Regions from separate parts of the Virgibacillus sp. Bac330 genome, predicted to be linked through region 1. Evidence: a T-box and tRNA genes for the amino acid it is inferred to sense, from the RefSeq annotation. Region 1 holds a T-box; the other holds one or more tRNA genes.
What was found. A T-box is a leader RNA that pairs with one kind of tRNA and senses whether it is charged. The one in region 1 lies ahead of trpS (tryptophan--tRNA ligase), so its partner is inferred to be a tRNA-Trp.
Positions count from the first base shown of each region.

Region 2: it has a tRNA-Trp gene. The T-box ahead of trpS (tryptophan--tRNA ligase) is inferred to sense a tRNA for this amino acid. The anticodon was not compared.

Region 1 covers NZ_CP033048.1:849,037-859,025, forward strand. The annotation lists gene fabF (beta-ketoacyl-ACP synthase II) at 1-369, shown strand, start outside; gene D9780_RS03720 (YuzI family membrane protein) at 866-1,069, shown strand; gene D9780_RS03725 (YjbA family protein) at 1,236-1,991, shown strand; gene trpS (tryptophan--tRNA ligase) at 2,308-3,306, opposite strand; T-box leader at 3,362-3,540, opposite strand; gene mnmH (tRNA 2-selenouridine(34) synthase MnmH) at 3,632-4,675, opposite strand; gene selD (selenide, water dikinase SelD) at 4,698-5,747, opposite strand; gene D9780_RS03745 (putative glycoside hydrolase) at 6,091-7,293, shown strand; gene D9780_RS03750 (GNAT family N-acetyltransferase) at 7,561-8,145, shown strand; gene spxA (transcriptional regulator SpxA) at 9,026-9,421, shown strand; gene mecA (adaptor protein MecA) at 9,938-9,989, shown strand, end outside.
Region 2 covers NZ_CP033048.1:2,818,167-2,828,155, forward strand. The annotation lists gene D9780_RS12965 (GNAT family N-acetyltransferase) at 1-177, opposite strand, end outside; gene D9780_RS21435 (alpha/beta hydrolase family protein) at 710-1,081, opposite strand; gene D9780_RS21440 (hypothetical protein) at 1,051-1,224, opposite strand; gene D9780_RS12975 (hypothetical protein) at 1,603-1,848, opposite strand; tRNA gene D9780_RS12980 (tRNA-Leu) at 2,005-2,089, opposite strand; tRNA gene D9780_RS12985 (tRNA-Cys) at 2,099-2,172, opposite strand; tRNA gene D9780_RS12990 (tRNA-Gly) at 2,189-2,263, opposite strand; tRNA gene D9780_RS12995 (tRNA-Gln) at 2,268-2,342, opposite strand; tRNA gene D9780_RS13000 (tRNA-His) at 2,355-2,427, opposite strand; tRNA gene D9780_RS13005 (tRNA-Trp) at 2,436-2,509, opposite strand; tRNA gene D9780_RS13010 (tRNA-Tyr) at 2,521-2,605, opposite strand; tRNA gene D9780_RS13015 (tRNA-Phe) at 2,624-2,699, opposite strand; tRNA gene D9780_RS13020 (tRNA-Asp) at 2,736-2,812, opposite strand; tRNA gene D9780_RS13025 (tRNA-Met) at 2,830-2,906, opposite strand; tRNA gene D9780_RS13030 (tRNA-Val) at 2,980-3,055, opposite strand; tRNA gene D9780_RS13035 (tRNA-Glu) at 3,061-3,135, opposite strand; tRNA gene D9780_RS13040 (tRNA-Ser) at 3,160-3,251, opposite strand; tRNA gene D9780_RS13045 (tRNA-Asn) at 3,254-3,328, opposite strand; rRNA gene rrf (5S ribosomal RNA) at 3,352-3,467, opposite strand; rRNA gene D9780_RS13055 (23S ribosomal RNA) at 3,625-6,544, opposite strand; rRNA gene D9780_RS13060 (16S ribosomal RNA) at 7,088-8,652, opposite strand; gene D9780_RS13070 (nucleotidyltransferase-like protein) at 9,498-9,989, opposite strand, start outside.

The DNA of each region.
Region 1 (9,989 bases):
ATTGCACCAAATGAGGTTGATTATATTAATGCACATGGTACGAGCACAGCCCTTAATGATAAATTTGAAACTGCTGCTATAAAGACAGTGTTGGGCGACCATGCGAATGATGTTGCCATTTCTTCAACAAAATCAATGACAGGACATTTACTAGGTGCTGCTGGTGGTGTAGAATCGGTGATTTCTGTTAAAGCAATTGAAGAAGGAATCATTCCGCCTACCATTAATCTTGAACATCCTGACCCAGATTGCGACTTGGATTATGTTCCAAACAGGGCAAGAAAACAGCATGTTCAAGTTGTGTTAAGTAATTCGCTTGGATTTGGCGGTCATAATGTTGCACTACTATTTAAGAAATACCAAGCATAGTTAGAAAGTGAGAAGAAGGAACGCTTCGTAGTTGTGAAACGTCATAAAAAATAAGAAAGCCGATCAAATTTGATCGGCTTTTTTTGTGGTCTAGGAAATTATAAAATTTTAGCAGCTGTGGATAAACTTACTAAGTTATTTAGCCACGTCCGGCGCAAGCACCCAGCAACTAGCGACTTCACTCCATTGCCCTACGCTAAGTCATCATTGGTTCGTGGTTAAGAGGAAGTCCAACTAAAAACGGGCTTGCTGGAGGGCGCCGGCATACTCCTGTTGCAGGAGCATGATTCCTAAAACTTTCGTTGATTCGTTCCAGTCGCTACGTTGCTAGCCGGGTGCCCAAAGCCTTTGTTCCACTATAGGAAAGTATAAAAGTTTATTGTATAAGAAAAACGACGCCTTTCGCCATGGAGAGTTGGAAAAGGGGCAGTTTTTCTAACATGTATGGTTTAGGACAAGCATAGTCTATTAAAAAGGACAAGGCAGGAGAGGGAAAATGGGATACGTGTTTTTATTTTTAATGGGCTTTGGTTTTTCTATTATGGGTGGTGTCACCATTATTGCATATATGAATTTTCTTCCAGCTGGTCTATCATGGGGGGAGTATATGAGTTTTATAGCTAGCAGAGTAGAATGTTATTTTCTTCCAGTTGGACTAATTATCATGCATATTGCTTTAAAACGTTACCCAAACAGTTAGCCGTCTATTTCACGAATGCTTGGTTGTAACTATTTAAAAAATGTTTGTTGAAAATATATAGTTCAAAACGCTTATTTGAAAAATAATATGTTGCAACTAGAATATTTTGTCTGCTAGATGGTCATAATGTATGTTAAATTCAGTTTGAAAAAGTGAGGGTTGTTTTATGCTATATATGCATGATGTTTGGGTGAATTGGTTTGAAGGAGAAGAGAATGGTTATAATGTATGTTATTTTCATGAGTGGCGTAAAGATGATGGTATTGAATTATTAGATCAAATACCATTATTATACATAACGAAAGAACTGTTCTCTTATATTGAAAATGATATGCAGGAAATCCCAAAACCGCTTTTAGACGCTATCTATAAACGTGCTTATATGCGCAAAGGGCATGATAGAACAGTTCTAGAATATGCTAGCATTATAACAGATGGCAAGGAAATCCTTATCTTTGACACTATTGGTTATCGGATCCCAGTTCGAAAAAGCAGATTAATTCCAAGGCAAGAACAGCTCGTCTACGATATGATAAAAAATGCCAAAGTGCAATCGTTTAAATATGACGGGAACAATTATAAAAAAGAATACCATATGCTTTCTATGCCACCAGAACTCATTTTTGGATTAACTAGAAGAGAGCGTCAACTAAAACAATTAATGATGATGGGGCTAGATCAGTTATGGACGACAAATAATTTGGAAGAGTTACGTTACTGGTTAACAGAATGGAATCCAAAACGTTATCCATATATTCGTTTTATGGATGAGAAAGCAGTTTGGACCGCTCTATATGAAGGTGTGAAAAAAGGGTGGAGTGATAGGCATGAGGATTTCTGTCACAAACTTATTAAAGGACAGCCTTTCTTGGAAAAAATGTGGGAAATAGAAAATGGGCAAGAACAAAATGCTTCGAAATAATGGATGTTTAGAAAAACTTAGCTTACCGCCAAATCTTTATGGTGGAAGCTGTCGTTTTCTTATACTACTTAAAAATTATACTTTTCTATAGTATTAAAGTAACGGGTGAAGCAACTACGCTTTACCCGATTTTTTTCTTTATAAGAAAGTCGTTATAACGAGAAGCGTTTTTTAATCCCTTATATAAGTGTTGGACAAAACAAAGCGGGTAATAACAGCACTTAATTTCCCTTTTTTCATAAGAGGACGATAGGCCCCCTTGGGTTACTAAACAATGAATGGGGATAACAGAAAAGCCCCACTCATTGATTTTACATTATTTTTTCTTTTTTACTCTTCCTAAGCCCATTGCTTTTTTGGCTTTTGCCACTGTTCGATTTGCGGTGAGGGCAGCTTTTTCGGCACCAACATCTAAAATTGAATCTAATTGTTCAGAATCCAAGAGTGAATAATAGTTGTCTTGAATTGGTTTTAGCACCTCAATGATAGCATTAGCTGTTCCTTGCTTAAATTCTCCATAACCTTTGTGCGCATATTTTTGTTCAAGGGATGCAATAGATTCACCAGAGCAGATGGAATGAATAGATAATAGGTTAGATACACCTGGTTTGTTTTCTTTATCGTATTTTACGATTCCTTCAGAATCAGTGACAGCACTCTTAATTTTCTTTTCGATTTTTTTTGGTTCATCAAGCATAGAAATAAACCCTTTTTCATTCTCATCGGACTTACTCATTTTCTTTAAAGGGTTTTGCAATGACATAATACGTGCACCAACCTTAGGTATACTTACCTCTGGTACAGTAAAGATATCGTTATATCGATTGTTGAATCGTTGTGCTAAATTTCTCGTTAATTCTAAATGTTGTTTCTGATCTTCTCCCACAGGAACGAGATCGGTTTGATATAGTAAAATATCAGCCGCCATTAAGGCAGGATAGGTGAGTAAGTTTGACGGAATAGCAGCTTCTCTATCTGCAGATTTATCTTTATATTGGGTCATTCGTTCTAATTCACCCATATAACTAATGGATTGTAGCATCCATCCTAATTGCGTATGTGCAGGGACTTCCGATTGGATAAATAGCGTTGATTTTTCTGGATCAATACCGGCTGCTAAATATAAGGCTGCAAGCGAACGGATGTTATTTCGAAGTTTTAATCGATCTTGCGGAACAGTAATCGCATGTTCATCCACAATACAAAAATAGCATGTATGGTCATCTTGAAGTTCCGTAAAATGTTTTAATGCACCGAGGTAATTTCCTAAAGTTAACGTACCACTTGGTTGAATTCCTGAAAAAATTGTTGTCATTTTGTTCACTCCATTTTCATTATTTTCCATATAAAAAGGCTCAATTATCCCCTGTTACAGGGACGATTGAACCGCGTTGCCACCCTAATTACCTTCTATAGAAAAGGTCACTTCATTCATGCTAACAAGCTCTAAAGCCCAATTCCAATAAACCATGGTGCTTGTTTTCACCTGCCACAAGCTCTCTTAAAAACCAGCGGGAATATTGTACTATATCTTTGTCATCGCTAATGGTATTTGTTTTGTATTATTATATAAAGCTTTGTTAAAGATTGCAAGGCAGGAGTTTGGCGTCTACGCCATTTCTTGTCATTTGCTGATTAGGTTATTTGGCATAAAAGCTGTTATCTATTTGCTCCTTTAATAAGTGATAGGCTTCGGATATATTTTTCGCTTTAATTCTTATTTTTTTATTATCGGGTATTTGTTTCGTCGTATAGTCGTATAAAGGATCATAATAATATTTGAGCAATAGCATGACTGCTAATTCGTAGTGTCCTGCGTTTAATTCCGTTTCAATTTGTTTAGCAATAGGTGTATGAATGCGCTTTTTGATACGTTTAAATGCTTCTAAACAAGATTCTTTATACTTCCAAGGTTCGTATTCTTTTATAATTTCTGCGGTTCGTTCTTCAATGGGAAGTTCAATGATAAATTGCGTGCCCTCCGTCTTCTTTTTTAAGAGAAAGTTTGGTAAAATCACTCTACCTACTCGCTTACTTTCACCTTCAATAAGCATAAATGGCGTTTGTTTTATGCTTTCTATTTGTTCGATGAGCAACGCATCAAATGTTTTTTGGTTATGTGGTTGTAAGCCAATTTGACCAAATATGGAACCACGGTGATTAGCCATTCCTTCTAAATCAATAACAGGGTAATTTAGTTTTGCTAATCTTCTAAGTATGGTTGTTTTTCCTGATCCAGTATGACCGTTTAGTACGAGTGCTTTCGTATCCCAATTTAAATGTTCTAACGTGTTCACAACCCAGTTGCGATAACTGCGATAGCCTCCATCTAACCGATAAACGCTAATCCCCATTAAGTCTAAAACAGTAGCTGTTGTTTTACTCCGCATGCCACCGCGCCAACAGAATACAATCTTTTCTCCATCTGTATTTGAAAAACTTTTCACAAAATGAGGTAGTTTTTCAGACATTATTTTTAAGCCATGCTCTTTAGCTATTTCAGGGCTTTTTTGTTTGTACAATGTACCTACTTCTGCTCTTTCTTCATCATTAAAAAAGGGAATATTGATAATGTTTGGAATCGTGGCGGTGTTAAATTCAGAAGGAGATCTTACATCAATAAGCGTAAGTTTCTTTTTTTCCTTCATTGACCTAAGTGCTTCAATAGTAATATTTTGCAACAATGTTTTGCCACCTCTTCCTATCTTACTCCTGTACGTAAATATGTGCTTTCGTATCTTCCGTAGCCTCGCCAATAATTGCGGCATGTATACCTTCAGCTTGTAGTTCAGATAGAAGTTGAGCAGCTTCTTTATCCTTTACGGCCATTAACAGACCACCTGAAGTAACCGCATCACATAAAATCCACTGGTCTATCTGATCCATGCTACTTGAAAAAGAGACTTTTCCTTGTACGTGTTGAAAATTATTCTTTGTACCACCAGGAATAGCACCTAATTCTGCTAGCTCTTTAACCCTAGGTAGTTTAGGGACTTTATGGTCGTATATAGTAAGACTGATTTCACTACCTATGGCCATTTCGGATGCATGGCCTAACAACCCAAAACCTGTGACGTCTGTACAGGCGTGTACTTCATACCTTTGCATAATATGAGCAGCTGCTTTATTTAATGTAGCCATTACCTTCGTAACATGTTCAATCTCTGTATCTGTAAGTAAATTGCGTTTAATTGATGTTGTTAGTACACCTACACCAATCGGTTTTGTCAGAATTAGCTTATCATTCGGTTTCACTCCACTGTTTGTCCGCACTTTTGCAGGGTGTATGATTCCGGTTACGGCAAGTCCAAACTTTGGTTCTTTGTCATCAATGGAATGTCCGCCTACTAATGCAACTCCTGCTTCAGTCAATTTATCACCAGCACCACGTAGTATATCGGCTAAAATTTCCTTATCTAAGGTGTGAACTGGGAAAGCAACGATGTTCAATGCCGTTATTGGTGTACCGCCCATAGCATAAATATCACTAATGGCGTTAGCTGCAGCAATTTGTCCAAATGAATATGGATCATCTACAATTGGTGTAAAGAAATCTAACGTTTGCACAATAGCTGTATCCTCATTAATTTGGTATACTCCAGCATCATCGCTTGTATCTAAACCGACAAGGACGTTTGGGTTTGGAGTGGGTGAAGGGAGTTGTTTTATAATGTCAGCTAAATCTGCGGGGCCAATTTTACAACCGCATCCTCCTTTTGTGGTGAGCGTTGTTAGTTTTACATTGTTCTTCGTCATTAAGAAGACTTCCTTTCTTATACTATAGGAAAGTATAATTGTTAGGTTTTATTTTAAGAAAAACTATCGCTTCCGCCATGAAGTTTTGGCGGTAAGTCAAGTTTTTCTAATATATCTAACCCTTATTATAGAACAAACTTTTTAAATTTGCATATGTAAAAAAGGAATTAATGAAAATTGGATCTATCTTCTATAAAAATACAATCTAGCACGTCCTATTAACAAATAACGAGTGTTCTAGGAAATGGTAATCATTTTCAACATAAATTGATATTTTTCATTCAAAATTGACAGGTTTTCCTTTATACTAGAACTACAATTATGAAAATGGAGATTGATAAGCATGAGAAAAACACGAAATCTACTAATTTCAGGGATTAGTATTGCTTTATTAAGTCTTCCTATGGTTGCACATGGGGAAGAGACAGCTACTGCTAGCTTACACCAAGAACGTGAACTTAGCCTACAGCCGTTAAAAGATAGTATGAAACGATTTGTACATACCTCAGACTATACATTTGAATATCCAGATGCGGTGCGTGGTATTTATGTGACTGGAAATTCAGCGGGAGGAAGCAGGTTCAACAATCTTGTTGATTTTGTTGATCAGACGGAATTGAATTCAATGGTCATTGATGTAAAAGAAGATAATGGCAATTTAACATTCACTCCTGAAGAAGGTTCTCCTTATGAAGATATGGCTTCAAATATGATACAGAATCCTGAGAAAATGATGGAAACTCTGGAAGAAAAAGAAATCTATCCGATTGCTAGAGTGGTAGTTTTTAAAGACTCCGTTCTAGCTAAAAAACGTCCTGACCTGTCATTTAAAAAGAATGGACAAGTGTGGGTTAATAATAAAGGGGAAGCGTTTGTTAATCCGTTTCAAAAGGAAGTATGGGAATACAATGTAGAAGTGGCTAAGATGGCTGCGCAGATGGGATTTCAAGAAATTCAATTTGATTATGTTCGTTTTCCGGAAGGATTTGAAACGAGAGACAAAGAATTGGATTATAGTTTAGGTGATTATAAGGACAGTGAAATGGACGATGTGCAAAAGCGTGTTCAAGCAGTTAATGATTTCGTAGAATATGCGCGAAATGAACTATCAAACTACGATGTTGATGTTTCTGTAGATATCTTTGGTTATGCAGCTACAATAGAAGAAGCGCCTGGAATTGGACAGAACTTTTCTAAAATATCAGAGAACGTAGATATTATTTCATCCATGATTTATCCTAGTCATTGGACATCTTATTTCGGTATTGAAAAACCAGATACCGAGCCTTATAAATTAGTGGATGAGTATGCGAAGGTGGAAAATAAAGTATTAGGTGCTTTAGAAGAACCGCCAGTTTCAAGACCTTGGCTTCAAGATTTTGAAGCACCTTGGTTGTATTCTGGAGCAACGAAGCAATACGGCAAAGCCGAAGTAGAAGCGCAGATTAAGGCGTTGTATGAAAATGGAATAAATGAGTTCTTGCTTTGGAATGCTGGTAACACGTATTCAGAAAATGTTGATTACACAATTGGATTAGACGAATAATAAAATTGGAGAAGTTGCTGTTTATTGAAACGGTAAAACTTCTCCATTTTTATATAAAATGTATTAATTTTGTGAATCCTATAAGTATATTTTTGTTCATTGGTAATTTAACAAATATTCTTTTTTTCGTTATACTATAGAAAAAGTTTAACGTTTTAAGGTTTATAGTATTAGGCAAACTACCGTTTATGCTAAAGTTTTAATGGCAAGCAAATCTTCCTAATACTTATACTTATAAAGCGTACTAAAAAATAAGGGAGTGGATCAATGAATTGGTATGAAAAGTTAAATAATTATTTTTCTGTAGAGGAGATGAAGTCGAAGGAGCATATGGAGAAGCTTTTGGATGAGAAAGGTAATGTCTATTACAAAGATGAAAGTGACTTGCACGTAATGATGTATGCAGAATTTGATACTTTCATCTTTATTGATTATTTATGGGTGTCATCTAAAGCTAGGGGTAAAGGGATAGGACATTCATTACTTGAGAAGTTGAAAGAAAAGAATAAGCCAATTATTCTAGAGGTTGAGCCAGTTGATTATGAAGATACGGATACAGCCAAAAGATTACATTTTTACCGAAGAGAAGGTTTTGCACATGCGCAATCGATTGGTTATAGTAGGAGATCGCTTGCTACCAACGAAGACACCGAATTGGAGATACTATACTGGTCGCCAAGTAATGAATCAGAAGGTTTTATATATGAGCAGATGAAACAAATGTATGAAGTAATTCATACGTATAAAGATAAAGAGGTCTATGGTCGAAGTTATCAGCATGTAGATGAGGTTTTAAAATACGATGAGGATCGAGAAAACAACATTTTTGACAATTTACAAGCAGATAAATAAAGTATTAATGGAGAAACCTTGTGCTTATCGGCAATTTTTTATGATGATAGGTAAGTTTTTCTAATAATATAATAAAACCCATAAAGGTGCAGGTTATTTCTTGCTTAGTCTTGTAAAATGCACATTGTCCCATTCTTGAAGTGGGTGACTAATAGCACCTAGAAAAGCCTTTTTACTTACTTAGTAAAAAGGCTTTTCTATGGTGGTTTAGACGTAATTAATGACAAATGTAGAGCAATCGTCTAATAGTATATAACAAGTGTTAGCTTATTTCTTTCGTCTTAGTCAATCGATTTAATTTTGCGGCTAATCCAAGCGTAGATGTTGTGGAATTTTCACCGCTTGCAAAAGCGCTAGAGTCCGTGTTCTGTGAAATTTAATCCCGCTATTTCTTCTGTAGAAACGCGCAGGGAGGTTATTTGCTTGATTGCGAATAACAAGTCCCCTAAACAAGCTGTTGTCCAACAAGTAATGACAATGACATCAAGCGTTCGAACGCCGAGTTAGGTTAGACTATGGCCGTTAATGAACCCAGAAGAAGTTGAAAAAAACCAACTGCAAGTGCCCCCCCAAATACGGTAAAGTCCATGGACTCAAATTGCGCCTACGTAGTCATCAATATTTAATTTTTTAGTGAAAAAAGTGTATTTTATCAAATAACAGGTTTAAATAAGAACAATTATGGGTAACTTACAATTAAGCGGTAAAATAAACGTAATAAAAAAGTATAAAATCTAATAATTTCTCAAAAATCCTCTACCTTTCGCTTGACATTTGTAGTATAATCTACATATAAGGTAATTTAAACTTATTTTTATTTGATAAAACATTCAAAGTTTATAAAGGAATAAACTATTTAGAATGAGGAGTGAAGTTTTTGATGGTTACACTTTATACCTCACCAAGTTGTACATCGTGTAGGAAAGCTAAAGCATGGTTGGAAGAACACAATATCCCGTTTACGGAGCGTAATATATTTTCTGAACCGTTAACATTGGATGAAATAAAGGAAATCCTGCGTATGACTGAAAATGGTACAGATGAAATTATTTCAACTCGGTCAAAAGTATTTCAAAAATTAGAAGTAAATATTGACCAACTACCAATGAAGGATCTCTTTAATTTGATTCAAAAGAACCCTGGGCTTTTAAGAAGGCCAATTATTTTAGATGAAAAACGTCTACAAGTTGGTTATAATGAAGACGAAATCCGTCGTTTTCTTCCAAGAACTGTTCGTACCTTTCAATTACGGGAAGCGCAAAAAATGGTTAATTAATCTTGAAGTAACAAGATAATAATTGCAGAACACAGAGTTATATGGATAATATAAAAAACACAGACCAGGCCAGTGGTGCTGTGTTTTTTGCGTTGAAATTTAATTTTTGGATACAAAGAGCTGTAACGCCCGTATCAATCATTGTAAGCTGCCTTGGGATACGTTAGATTAGTGTGGATAAAAGAAAATCCCACTCATAAAGTTCAATTTATCTAATGTATTTGGTAACCTTTATTATTTCCTAAAATCGTCAAAAAAAATAGCGTGACAAATCTTTCATTATAGGTTAAAATATGTTACTAATTAAATAGGCATATATGTTTCCAAATCCCTTCTTCATATCATACAATATGATTAAGTGAATGTACCTTATTTTAGATTCGGTGACAAATAAAGGCGAGATTCATAATGTTGAAAAATAAGGTTAAGAATGAACAAATAAGGGTATTGTCCAGGTAAGTTACAAGTGGTGAGACTGTATCTTCCACCTACCAAAAAAAGAAGGGGGAGAAAAAAATGGAAATAGAAAGAATAAATGAGAATACAGTTAAGTTTTACATTTCATATA
Region 2 (9,989 bases), 2.0 Mb from region 1:
CTCGTCATTAATTATTGCAACATAAAGTGCCTCTCCATTATTATCAAATTTGTTGCTCCCTAATGTATATTCATCAACTAATCTCTTTATAAATTTATAACCTTCAGATAAACTATCTTCTATTAGTAAATCTAACTTAGACTGTTCGAGCGATGTAACTCTTTCAATTATCATCATATTTTCCTCCTCGTCATATAGATTTACCAACCTTTAGTACGACGTTCTCGCATTTCCGATTTTAAAGTGGCTTTTTATACAAGTAACTCGATATTTTTATACAATAATAATCCTGCTCGGTGCTGATAACCCTTATGCAAGAATATGGCCTTTATACGCTATTTGGCTACATACCTTGTTAGTGAATAGCGCCCGATGGCAGTAAACACCTATGTTCTCACAGCCCCTAATTATTTATTATTTGAGATGTTTTTCAAACCAGTCGCACGCCCCGAGCTTCATACTGTAAGTAAACTGATGATTAACAAAAGGCATACTAAGTTTAAGTTTATCGGGATGTTCAGAATACAGCGGTGATAACTTCTTGTATAGTTCTAACGATTAAAAGTACGGCGAATCAATATCTTGGTCGCCATTAATAAAAAAATGGTTTTGGAAAAAAACCACTCAACTTGTCAAAGGGGTCTATCATTTGAAAGTATTCAGTTCTTTTTTCGACTTCTTTCACCTCATCTTGAATCTGTGTACTCCATTATTCATAGGTGGCAGTTGAGGTAATGGTATCGAGCCATGCTTTTGTGAATGATGGCTTACCCGCTATGGGAATAGCAACCTTTATATCAGGATTATTTGCCGATATATAAAATGAGGCATAGCCTCCCATTGAAAAACCTGATATACCAATTTTACTTGTATCAATTCTATCTTTATCCTTAAAATATTCAATTAAGTTCTCTATATCAATTGCCGATTGTTCAATAACTTCATGCATATGGACATACGTATCTAATCCAGTATCTGGTGGGAAAACATTAAAGAATTTTTTGTATTCATTTTCCTGCTTTCTTGCACCGTGTCCTTTACAATCTATGCTTACGTAATAAAAGCCTTTTTTTGCAAGCAATACCCAAAATCAATAGCTTGTTCACGATCTGCCCCATAACCATGAACAAAAAATACTAACGGACAATTATATAAGTTCTCTTGAAAAACACTTAAATTTGGAACTTCATTTGCTACACTTGTTTCCAAAATTATTTTCGTCATAAGTAATCCCCCAAAATCCCCATTTTCACAGATGGTTATTCCATTAAATGGCCCGATTGTTGAATTGTTTCATAATACTCTTATCAACCTTATTATATCAGAATAATTCGTAATTATTGCAATAAACTTTATTCTAAATAACTAACTTATATTTAAAGCCATAACCTATTTTTGTTACATGATAAAAATAGATTATGGCTGATATAGAATTATTTACCCGGAAATGAATAACCATTGAGTTTTCAATGTAAAGATATTGCCTAAATATCGAGTATATTAATCTTTTCAATAAATAATCAATGATTCTTTAATGTATTATCAAAACCTCGTATGTGCGTATTTATAGAACCGTTACTCAATTGTCGAGTTTTTTTCTACTTATCTATCAATATCAGCGCGCAGGACTCCGCTAATAAAATCCGATTTTTCCTCTCCAAGCCATCGGCGAAATATCGCAGTTTTATCTTTATAATATCGAATAGTATCCGATCTTAATCCTCGCTGTTTTGCGTCTGCCATAAATCGTTCCAAGGCATCATCAAAAGACCATGTTTCAAATTCTACCAGTTCTGTCGCCATATCTATTTCATACGGCAACTCATTTCTTCGCCTAATATATCCCATTAAAAAAGCGCTCTCCTCTGGTTAGTTTAAAGGAAAGCGTCTGTTCGTCCGTACGCGCGGGACTGGATATCGCACGTACTATGTTATATACAACGCAAAAAAACGACATCCCTACGAATAAATTCCGTAAGAATGTCGTCATATCGATCTTAATGATACCGGTGGTCGGGGTCGAACCGACACTCCCAAAAAGGGAACGGGATTTTGAGTCCCGCGCGTCTGCCAATTCCGCCACACCGGCATAGTATATTGGAGGCGGTAACCGGATTTGAACCGGTGATAAAGGTTTTGCAGACCTCTGCCTTACCACTTGGCTATACCGCCATCCTAAAAACAAAATTGGAGCGGAAGACGGGATTCGAACCCGCGACCCCCACCTTGGCAAGGTGGTGTTCTACCACTGAACTACTTCCGCTTCATGGCTGGGCCACCAGGATTCGAACCTGGGGTACACGGGATCAAAACCCGATGCCTTACCGCTTGGCTATGGCCCAATATACAAAAAGGGCGACCGGTGGGGATCGAACCCACGTGTGCCGGAGCCACAATCCGGTGCGTTAACCACTTCGCCACGGCCGCCATATGATTGGCAGGGGTAGTAGGAATCGAACCCACATCAAAGGTTTTGGAGACCTTCGTTTTACCATTAAACTATACCCCTAAATATGAAAATGGTGGAGGGGGAGAGATTCGAACTCCCGAACCCTGAGGGAGCGGATTTACAGTCCGCCGCGTTTAGCCACTTCGCTACCCCTCCACGATATGGAAACAAAAATGGTGGCTCGAGACGGAATCGAACCGCCGACACAGGGATTTTCAGTCCCTTGCTCTACCGACTGAGCTATCGAGCCATTTGTTTTATGTATGAAAGCAAAACTAGTTTAAAGTGGCGGTCCGGACGGGACTCGAACCCGCGACCTCCTGCGTGACAGGCAGGCATTCTAACCAACTGAACTACCGGACCAAAAAACTAACAAATATTGGTTGCGGGGACAGGATTTGAACCTGTGACCTTTGGGTTATGAGCCCAACGAGCTACCAGACTGCTCCACCCCGCGATATGAATGATATTTTCAAGAGCCTATAAAACAGTTTACTAAAACTAAATTAAAGTTTCAAGCATTTTCGAACTGGTGGAGGATGCAGGGCTCGAACCTGCGACCCCTTGCTTGTAAGGCAAGTGCTCTCCCAGCTGAGCTAATCCTCCTCAAATGGTGACCCGTACGGGATTCGAACCCGTGTTACCGCCGTGAAAGGGCGGTGTCTTAACCACTTGACCAACGGGCCAATTATGTATGTGACAGTTTATAGTGGCGGAGAGCGAGGGATTCGAACCCTCGAGGCCGCGGTAACGGCCTACACGATTTCCAATCGTGCTCCTTCGGCCACTCGGACAGCTCTCCATTGGCTCCACAGGTAGGATTCGAACCTACGACCGATCGGTTAACAGCCGATTGCTCTACCACTGAGCTACTGTGGAATAATACCAATTAGAATGACTATGCCTGGCGGCGTCCTACTCTTGCAGGGACAAAGTCCCAACTACCATCGGCGCTGGAGAGCTTAACTACTGTGTTCGGCATGGGAACAGGTGTGACCTCTCCGCCATTACTACCAGGCAAAGTTGCTATCTGTTATGTTGTGCTTCAAAGAGGCACAAATCTTATTATAATCGTTTTTGTGAAAAAATCAAGATCTTTGTTGAAAAAAGTCATTTTTTCCTTGTTACCTTGAAAACTAAATAAGAGATCATTCAACGTACATCTACCAAAAAGGTTAGTTAAGTCCTCGATCGATTAGTATTCGTCAGCTCCACGTGTCACCACGCTTCCACCTCGAACCTATCAACCTCATCATCTCTGAGGGATCTTACTCACTTATAGTGATGGGAAGTCTCATCTTGAGGGGGGCTTCATGCTTAGATGCTTTCAGCACTTATCCCTGCCACACGTAGCTACCCAGCTATGCTCCTGGCGGAACAACTGGTACACCAGCGGTGTGTCCATCCCGGTCCTCTCGTACTAAGGACAGCTCCTCTCAAACCTCCTGCGCCCACGACGGATAGGGACCGAACTGTCTCACGACGTTCTGAACCCAGCTCGCGTACCGCTTTAATGGGCGAACAGCCCAACCCTTGGGACCGACTACAGCCCCAGGATGCGATGAGCCGACATCGAGGTGCCAAACCTCCCCGTCGATGTGAACTCTTGGGGGAGATAAGCCTGTTATCCCCGGGGTAGCTTTTATCCGTTGAGCGATGGCCCTTCCATGCGGAACCACCGGATCACTAAGCCCGACTTTCGTCCCTGCTCGACTTGTAGGTCTCGCAGTCAAGCTCCCTTCTGCCTTTACACTCTACGAATGATTTCCAACCATTCTGAGGGAACCTTTGGGCGCCTCCGTTACCTTTTGGGAGGCGACCGCCCCAGTCAAACTGCCCGCCTGACACTGTCTCCGGACCGGATTACGGCCCTGGGTTAGAAGGTTCGTACAGCCAGGGTGGTATCCCACGGTTGCCTCCACGTAAGCTAGCGCTCACGCTTCGATGGCTCCCACCTATCCTGTACAAGCTGTACCAACATTCAATATCAGGCTACAGTAAAGCTCCACGGGGTCTTTCCGTCCTGTCGCGGGTAATGCGCATCTTCACGCATAGTATAATTTCACCGGGTCTCTCGTTGAGACAGTGCCCAAGTCGTTGCACCTTTCGTGCGGGTCGGAACTTACCCGACAAGGAATTTCGCTACCTTAGGACCGTTATAGTTACGGCCGCCGTTTACTGGGGCTTCGGTTCTACGCTTCGCACCGAAGTGCTAACGCTTCCCCTTAACCTTCCAGCACCGGGCAGGTGTCAGCCCCTATACTTCGCCTTTCGGCTTCGCAGAGACCTGTGTTTTTGCTAAACAGTCGCTTGGGCCTATTCACTGCGGCTCCTCCTTAAAGGAGCACCCCTTCTCCCGAAGTTACGGGGTCATTTTGCCGAGTTCCTTAACGAGAGTTCTCCCGCTCACCTTAGGATTCTCTCCTCGCCTACCTGTGTCGGTTTGCGGTACGGGCACCTATGAACTCACTAGAGGCTTTTCTTGGCAGTGTGAAATCCGGAACTTCGGTACTCTATTTCCCTCCCCATCACAGCTTGAAATTGTCGAACGGATTTGCCTATCCGACTTTCTCACTGCTTGGGCGCACACGTCCATCGGTGCGCATTCCTTATCCTACTGCGTCCCCCCATCGTTCAAACGTTCATGAGGTGGTACAGGAATATCTACCTGTTGTCCATCGCCTACGCCTTTCGGCCTCGGCTTAGGTCCCGACTAACCCTGAGAGGACGAGCCTTCCTCAGGAAACCTTAGGCATTCGGTGAAAGAGATTCTCACTCTTTTTTCGCTACTCATACCGGCATTCTCACTTCTAAGCGCTCCACCAGTCCTCACGATCTGACTTCACAGCACTTAGAACGCTCTCCTACCATTGTTCGTAAGAACAATCCGCAGCTTCGGTGATACGTTTAGCCCCGGTACATTTTCGGCGCAGAGTCACTCGACCAGTGAGCTATTACGCACTCTTTAAATGGTGGCTGCTTCTAAGCCAACATCCTGGTTGTCTGGGCAACTCCACATCCTTTTCCACTTAACGTATACTTTGGGACCTTAGCTGGCGGTCTGGGCTGTTTCCCTTTCGACTATGAACCTTATCACCCATAGTCTGACTCCCAAGGATAAGTAGCTGGCATTCGGAGTTTGACTGAATTCGGTAACCCGATGAGGGCCCCTAGTTCAATCAGTGCTCTACCTCCAGTACTCTTTCCTTGAGGCTAGCCCTAAAGCTATTTCGGAGAGAACCAGCTATCTCCGTGTTCGATTGGCATTTCACCCCTACCCACACCTCATCCCCGCATTTTTCAACATACGTGGGTTCGGGCCTCCAGTCAGTGTTACCTGACCTTCACCCTGGACATGGGTAGATCACACGGTTTCGGGTCTACGACCGCATACTATATTCGCCCTATTCAGACTCGCTTTCGCTACGGCTCCGTGTCTTCCACTTAACCTTGCATACGATCGTAACTCGCCGGTCCATTCTACAAAAGGTACGCCGTCACCCATTAACGGGCTTCGACTACTTGTAGGCACACGGTTTCAGGTTCTATTTCACTCCCCTTCCGGGGTGCTTTTCACCTTTCCCTCACGGTACTGGTTCACTATCGGTCACTAGGGAGTATTTAGCCTTGGGAGATGGTCCTCCCGGATTCCGACGGAATTCCTCGTGTTCCGCCGTACTCAGGATCCACTCCGGAGGAGATTCTTTTTCGATTACAGGGCTGTTACCTTCTTTGGCCGACCTTTCCAGATCGCTTCATCTAAAGAATCTCTTGATAACTCCAATGGAGTGTCCTACAACCCCAGAAGGCAAGCCTTCTGGTTTGGGCTAATTCCGTTTCGCTCGCCGCTACTTGGGAAATCGCGTTTGCTTTCTCTTCCTCCGGGTACTGAGATGTTTCAGTTCCCCGGGTATGCCTCTTCTACCCTATGAATTCAGATAGAAGTACTGCTCCATTACGAGCAGCGGGTTCCCCCATTCGGAAATTCCTGGATCGATGTCTACTTACGACTCCCCAGGACATATCGGTGTTAGTCCCGTCCTTCTTCGGCTCCTAGTGCCAAGGCATCCACCGTGCGCCCTTATTCACTTAACTAATCTTACAAATTTATCTATGAATAAGCATATTGCTTTTCAGCTTTTGGTTTTCTAGCTTCAGCTCATAGCGATTAGCATGACTTCCTTCCTCTTCGTACGATAAGTCAACATCGATTCACTTACGTTCATCGTGTTTCCTTTATCTCCTACGAGTCAGTCCAGTCTGTACATCGCTAAACATTCGCTTCCGCTTTTGGTTTGATGTCGTTGTTACTCTTATTTAGTTTTCAAGGTACAAGCTTCCACAGGATGTGGTGACTTCTGTGTTCGTCACAGGACGTGACGGGTTTTAACAGAAGATCCTTCTATCTCATCCTTGAGAGACAAGCATTTACTCTCTCAAAACTGAACCAAACAACCGAGTATGTCTTCCGTATAATAGTCTAGCTCCAGCGTTCAGCGACTAGTGCAACTTCCTTCCCCTCCGTACGATAAGTCAACAATCGATTCACTTACGTTCATCGTGTTTCCTTTATCTCCTTTGGGTCAGTCCAGTTCATACGTCGCTAACCAAACGCTTCCGCCTTCTATATTTCCTTAGAAAGGAGGTGATCCAGCCGCACCTTCCGATACGGCTACCTTGTTACGACTTCACCCCAATCATTGGTCCCACCTTCGGCGGCTGGCTCCAAAAGGTTACCTCACCGACTTCGGGTGTTACCAACTCTCGTGGTGTGACGGGCGGTGTGTACAAGACCCGGGAACGTATTCACCGCGGCATGCTGATCCGCGATTACTAGCGATTCCGGCTTCATGCAGGCGAGTTGCAGCCTGCAATCCGAACTGAGAATGGTTTTATGGGATTTGCTTGGCCTCGCGGCTTCGCTACCCTTTGTTCCATCCATTGTAGCACGTGTGTAGCCCAGGTCATAAGGGGCATGATGATTTGACGTCATCCCCACCTTCCTCCGGTTTGTCACCGGCAGTCACCTTAGAGTGCCCAACTAAATGCTGGCAACTAAGATCAAGGGTTGCGCTCGTTGCGGGACTTAACCCAACATCTCACGACACGAGCTGACGACAACCATGCACCACCTGTCACTCTGTCCCCGAAGGGAATGCCCTATCTCTAGGGGTGTCAGAGGATGTCAAGACCTGGTAAGGTTCTTCGCGTTGCTTCGAATTAAACCACATGCTCCACCGCTTGTGCGGGTCCCCGTCAATTCTTTTGAGTTTCAGCCTTGCGGCCGTACTCCCCAGGCGGAGTGCTTAATGCGTTAACTTCAGCACTAAGGGGCGGAAACCCCCTAACACCTAGCACTCATCGTTTACGGCGTGGACTACCAGGGTATCTAATCCTGTTCGCTACCCACGCTTTCGCACCTCAGCGTCAGTTACAGACCAGAGAGTCGCCTTCGCCACTGGTGTTCCTCCACATCTCTACGCATTTCACCGCTACACGTGGAATTCCACTCTCCTCTTCTGTACTCAAGTCCTCCAGTTTCCAATGGCCCTCCACGGTTAAGCCGTGGGCTTTCACATCAGACTTAAAGGACCGCCTGCGCGCGCTTTACGCCCAATAATTCCGGACAACGCTTGCCCCCTACGTATTACCGCGGCTGCTGGCACGTAGTTAGCCGGGGCTTTCTGGTTAGGTACCGTCAAGGTGCCAGCCTATTTGAATGGCACTTGTTCTTCCCTAACAACAGAGTTTTACGATCCGAAAACCTTCATCACTCACGCGGCGTTGCTCCGTCAGACTTTCGTCCATTGCGGAAGATTCCCTACTGCTGCCTCCCGTAGGAGTCTGGGCCGTGTCTCAGTCCCAGTGTGGCCGATCACCCTCTCAGGTCGGCTACGCATCGTTGCCTTGGTGAGCCTTTACCTCACCAACTAGCTAATGCGCCGCGGGCCCATCTGTAAGTGACAGCATATGCCGCCTTTTAACATTGCGTCATGCGACGCTTTGTTTCATCCGGTATTAGCCCCGGTTTCCCGGAGTTATCCCAGTCTTACAGGTAGGTTGCCCACGTGTTACTCACCCGTCCGCCGCTCGTTCCACAAGCGTCACTCCCGAAGGAGATCTGCTTGCTTCCCGCGCTCGACTTGCATGTATTAGGCACGCCGCCAGCGTTCGTCCTGAGCCAAGATCAAACTCTCCATAAAAGTTTGTGATGATGAACACCGTTCTTCATCATTCTTAGCTGCTGAGATTTCTCTCAGTTTATTTCTTAAGAAAAAACAGGGTTTGTTTTTTCCTTGACATACTGGTTGTTTTGTTCAGTTTTCAAAGAGCAAATTTGTTAGTTCGTCTTTTTTGACGCAACTTCTTAAGTTTACCATTTTTCAAAAACCTTGTCAACAACTTTTTTAAAAAGTTTTTTGTGACTTATTTATTCAAAATGGCGACTTAATTAACTTAACACATTTCTATAAGATATGTCAATAAGTTTTTTCGAACATTTTTACCGCTAATTTCCAACGCAATTTTTGCGACGCTTATAACTGTACCATGTGTTAATTTTAAAGTCAATCCTTTTTTATATTTTTTTGCTAAAACAATCCTTTCTCTTATACTATGAAAATTTAAATATTGCGATGGGAATTTGAAGTTCTGATACAAATGAGCAGTTCTCTTTCTTTCTTTGAAATAGAGTAGTAATCTTTAACCTTTTCCTTTTCGAAATCTGAAGTGCCTTTTCATATGAAAACGTCTTAGAGTTTAATTATATTAAAAGTTCATTTCCTTACATCACTAGTGCAACAAATTTAATACGTATAAAAGATGTTCTTAATTTATACTTCATTTCATTGCAAATAAGCAAAATAGAAGGGGGCTTGTTGAACACAATTATGACGAACCTCTTGCTCATTACCCCAAAATAACCGTTTGAAAAACATTGGAAATAATTGGTTCATCTCCAACTCTTTATCGTGGAAGCCCGATTTTTTTATGCTATAAACCTTTAAGCTTTTATGATTTACTTACTATAGTATAAAAAATCGTTCCACTATTTACTTACCATATATTTTCTATGATACACTCCTTCGCCTTTTGTTTGCTCTGTAGCAGTTATTAGCATATTTTTATCAACAAGGTACGTTATAATCGCTGATAAGTCTAGAGAATAAGGCTGAAGCTTAGGCAAAGCTTTTAATTCACCATAGTACCATTCGTTTTTTGTGTGCATCATGTCTAACAAATGCTTTACAGCCATATTTGCTCTTGCTTTAATGACATAATCCATAGCGATTAACATTAACTGTACTCTCTTCTTCAGTTCTTCTTTACTTTCTATAAATTCTTCGTATAGTTTATAAACTTCAATATCAATTTGTTTTACCTGGCTCCAAACAGTTACTTCCGGATAATACCCTTTTTCAATAACAGCCAATCTAGCCAAATAATGAAGTGAATATAAAATTTTACTATTCGTATCCATATATTCACCCGCTTCAAATAACTCTTTAGCTTCATTGTAGCTTTTTATAAGCTTACCAAA